Regions from separate parts of the Bacillus sp. GW821-FHT01G09 genome, predicted to be linked through region 2. Evidence: riboswitches for the same ligand, from Rfam matches in the RefSeq annotation. Region 2 holds a riboswitch; the other holds the start of a gene.
The links. Region 2 has a riboswitch for S-adenosylmethionine ahead of mtnK (S-methyl-5-thioribose kinase). Riboswitches for the same ligand answer to the same signal wherever they lie in the genome.
Positions count from the first base shown of each region.

Region 1 (2,202 bases), 200 kb from region 2:
GATTTTTTGCTTTTTAGAAGATTTTACTTCAATCTTAAAATAACGAAACAGCTTAGATACGAAATAGGTGAAGCCGAAAGCAAACAGCGGGACAAAAACCCAAAATGACACAATGATCAGAAGATTGTTCACAAACAATACTTTATAAGCCACTCCCACGCCGACAACCGCGCCGACTGTTACTTCACTTGTCGACAAAGGAATGCCGAGCAGATTAGCAGTAAAGAGCGACAGGGCAGCAGCTCCAATAATGATGCAAACAATCGTCAGTGTAATCGTCTGCTCAGGAATAATGCCGGAGCTGATTGTTTTTACAACCTCGCCTCCGCCAATGACCGCCCCGGCAAAGACACCGACTGCGCATAGGGTCAAAGCGTAGGTTTTCTTTTTGATGGCTCCGGAGCCGTAAGCAACTCCCATCGAAGCTGCAGCGCCGCTTGCACCAATATTCATCGCGAAAAACAAGCTAAATAAAATAGCGGCTAATTCCATTTTGCAGCTCCTTATTCATGCAGTCCGCATTCTGTTTTCGCCATACCATTCCATCTGCCTGAGCGCAAATCCTCTGCCGTAAAAGCGGGAGCAGTGCAAGGCGCACAGCCAATACTTGGATATCCTTGGTCATGAAGCGGATTGTAGTCCAGTTCATTCCGGGATGTGTATCTCCAAATGTCTTTCCAAGTCCAATGGATAAGCGGGCAAACTTTTACTGACTTGAATTTTTCATCTTTGTTTAAGAAATTCGTATTGGCACGGCTTGGCCCTTGATCACGGCGCAGGCCGGAAAGCCAGGCTGGATGTCCTGAAAGCGTCTCTCTTAAAGGAACAACCTTTCTAAGATAGCAGCACTGATTCGGCTCTCTTTCCCACAGTTTGTCACCATGTTCTTCGGCTTGTTCCTCAAGGGTGAGATCTGGTTTTTTCAGGATGATATTAAGACCCGGATAACGCTCTTTCACTCGTTCAATTGTTTCATAGGTTTCTTTAAAATGAAGTCCTGTATCAAGAAACACAATCTCTGCGTCTTTTTTCACTTTATAAATTAAGTCAATCAGAACGATTCCCTCAATTCCGAAACTGCAAGCATAAACAAGCTGATCGCCGTAATGGCCGTATGCCCATTTTAAAACTGACAGCGCTCCTTTATAAGGATCGTCTTCCGGAAATGTAATCGTTGGTTCTTCCCAATTATCATACGTTAACATTTCTTCTTTCCTCCTTTCGGAGACAAACAAACAGTAGCTTTCTGCCGGTTGTCTTTTCCCATGTAATGTGATTCGCGGCTGCTGATATACAGATAGCCTTTTTACCTCTTAAAATAAAAAACTTTCAATCCGGCGGAAAGAAAGACAGGAACAGCATGTAGCCCTTATCTTTCAAAATGGAATTCATTTTGCTGGAAGTAGCACCTTACAAACTATGCAGGTTGCCGGGCTTCATAGGTCCAGTCCCTCAGCCGCTCTTGATAAGTTTTTAGATTTGTAGTAAATTTTAGCACAATTCTAACATAAGTCAACCCGACTTTTTTTATAGGATTAATAAAAAAACAGGCCTCACAGCCTGTTTTCAAGTACATCAAGGCTTTGAAGCCTCTTTACATCATTTGAATTTATTTTTTATTTTTTAAACCAATCTTTTGACTCGGGATTTCGTTTCCATGTTTGCAGCTTTTTTAGATCATCTGAATGAATATTTCCGTTTTCAAGCGCGACCTCTGTGAGCGTATCATAATCAGTTAATGAGTAGTATGGCAGTTCTGCCTTTGCGAAGGCTTCCTCCGCTTTAGGAAGTCCGTACGTAAAGATTGAGACGACACCAAGCACTTCACAGCCGGCCGCTTGTAAAGCTGCACAAGCTTCAAGCACACTGCCTCCTGTGGAAATTAAGTCTTCAATGACAACTGTTTTTTGCCCCTCTTGCACAGCTCCCTCAATCTGATTGCCTTTTCCGTGCGCCTTCGGCTTGCTCCTCACATAACACATCGGAAGATTCAAACGGTCAGCCGCAAGAGCAGCATGAGGAATACCGGCAGTTGCTGTTCCCCCAATCATTTCAGCTTCAGGAAAATGCTCTTTGACAAGCTTGCTGATACCTGAAGCAACATCGTTTCTGACCTCTGGGAAAGATAGCGTAAGGCGGTTGTCACAGTAGATCGGTGATAAAATGCCGCTTGCCCATGTGAACGGCTCGTTCGGGCGTAAA
Region 1 is NZ_JBWKWL010000002.1:680,419-682,620, reverse strand. Features, by position in the region: gene cysP (sulfate permease) at 1-492, opposite strand, end outside; gene AC07VD_RS08970 (phosphoadenylyl-sulfate reductase) at 504-1,205, opposite strand; SAM riboswitch class I at 1,367-1,472, opposite strand; gene pyrE (orotate phosphoribosyltransferase) at 1,617-2,202, opposite strand, start outside.
Region 1: linked by a shared signal. The riboswitch ahead of AC07VD_RS08970 (phosphoadenylyl-sulfate reductase) and the one ahead of mtnK (S-methyl-5-thioribose kinase) in region 2 are both predicted to bind S-adenosylmethionine.

Region 2 (2,202 bases):
AATAATTCAATAACATCTGTTATCGTTTTGAATTCCGAACGTTTTTCGATAAAGGCTGTGCCGGTTTCGAGCGCCAGGCGTTTTCTGCCGATTCGTTTATCAAACGGCACGATCGTATCCAGGTCAGCTACATGGGCAAGGCCGATCGTGCGTCGTATCAGCTCACAGCCCGCAAATCCGATTGCTTCTTCAAAAATATGGCTGAGCGTATCAGTGAGGTAACCGTCGATGTTGGCGTAAACATCCAGACTGTCCTTCTGCCAGGCTTCACTAAACGTCTCTTCAAACGTTTCCCAGACCTGGTTGACATGTTCATATAACGGCTCTCTGTCAGCCCCGTCACGGCTGAGTGCGTTCAAAAATAAGTTGGCGATAAATTGCCCTACATCAAAGCCGATCGGTCCGTAAAAAGCAAACTCAGGATCAATCACCTTTGTTTCGTGCTCACTTGCGAAAATGCTTCCTGTATGCAAATCACCATGAATCAACGTTTCTGCAGACGTTAAAAATGACTTTTTCAGCTTAGCGGCTTCGATTTTAACGCTGTCATTATTCCAAAGCTTTTCGACAAAAGGACGAAGCTCTTCTTCAAAATCATTTGTGTCATGGTCGAAGAAAGGATCTGTAAAAACAAGTCTTTCCGTAATGTCGCATAGCTCTGGATTTGTAAACTGTTTAACAAGCTGTTTTTTCACCTTAGGTTCAAGCGCGTAATCTGATGAGTAGAAAAGTGTTTTTCCTAAAAATTCACCGATGTGCTGCGACAGATGAGGATAGTTTTCACCCTCAATGAGTCCTTTTCTTGCGATCTTGAGGTGAGAGAGATCCTCCATGACGGTAACCGCCATTTCCGTATCAGAATAAAAAACTCTTGGAACCAGGTGAGGCACATGCTCGCTCTGACGGATGAGAGCGCTGCTTTCGATTCTTGCACGGTCGATTGTCAGCGGCCAGCTTTCTCCCACCACTTTTGCATACGGAACCGCCTGTTTAATGATCAATGCTCTGTCATGTTCTTGATCATAAATATGAAAAACGTAATTTAAGTTGCCGTCTCCGATCTCTTGGCATGTCAGCGTGCTTTTGCTTGGAAATAGGCCAAGCTTCACCGCCAACGCCACAGCGGAGCTTTCATTTAATGTTTCGTATAAAGGTGTTTTTGTGACTCCCATCATCATAACCTCCAATTATGTAATCACTTAATATGTGGCCGTAAAAAAGCCTCCTTCTCAGAGAGAAGGAGGCTTAACATCTATGTCCGCCTCTCTTATCTCTCAGATCAGATCTGAATGGAATTAGCACCGTGCCTTAAGAGACCAGCGTCTCGGCGCGAAAAAGATGCGCCCCATTTCACAATGGAATTACGGTCGGTTGCTGTTGGGGTCAAAAGGCCAAATCCCTCGCCCAACTCTCGATAAGAGAATATATTCACTTGTTTGACAATTCTAATTTATCAGTTGATGAACATGGTAACAGGTAATTTAGTTAGTTGTCAATATATTTTTTAATATAAATCTTTTCTGATATCATCGAAAACAGGAATGCTCTCCCGAACTTCTGCGCTTTCTTGAAGGTCGATTTCCGCTCGGACTATGCCTTCTTCCCGGCTGCCTTCAGCAAGTACACGCCCCCATGGATCAATAATCAGGCTATGTCCTGCAAATTCATTATCCGGATTTGAACCGGTACAATTGCAGGCTGCGACAAAGCATTGGTTTTCAATGGCCCGCGCAATAAGCAGGCTTTTCCAATGATCAAGGCGGGGAAGAGGCCATTCCGCAGAAATAAACAGCACGTTGGCGCCTTTTGTCGTATGTTTTCTGATCCATTCCGGAAAACGGATATCGTAACAGATCAATCCTGAGCTTTTGACGCCGTCAAGCTCAAAGTATCCGTCTTCGGAACCGGCTGATAAATACAGATGCTCATCCATCAGCTGAAAAAGATGGGCTTTTCTGTACTCTTTAATGATTTGCCCTTCCTTATCCGCGATGTACATTGTATTATAAACATCAGAATTCTTCCTGACAGCGACCGATCCGGCGACAATATGAACACCATGTTTTTTTGCCGTTTTCTTCAGCCAGCTCTGAGCGGAGCGGCCGTCTTCGTCAGCGAGTTCATCAAGATTGGCCAGATCATATCCGGTCGTCCATAATTCAGGCAGAACAAGAACATCAGCATGTTTGCTTTCTATTCCGA
Region 2 is NZ_JBWKWL010000002.1:475,851-478,052, forward strand. Features, by position in the region: gene mtnK (S-methyl-5-thioribose kinase) at 1-1,172, opposite strand, end outside; SAM riboswitch class I at 1,265-1,421, opposite strand; gene AC07VD_RS07940 (carbon-nitrogen family hydrolase) at 1,505-2,202, opposite strand, start outside.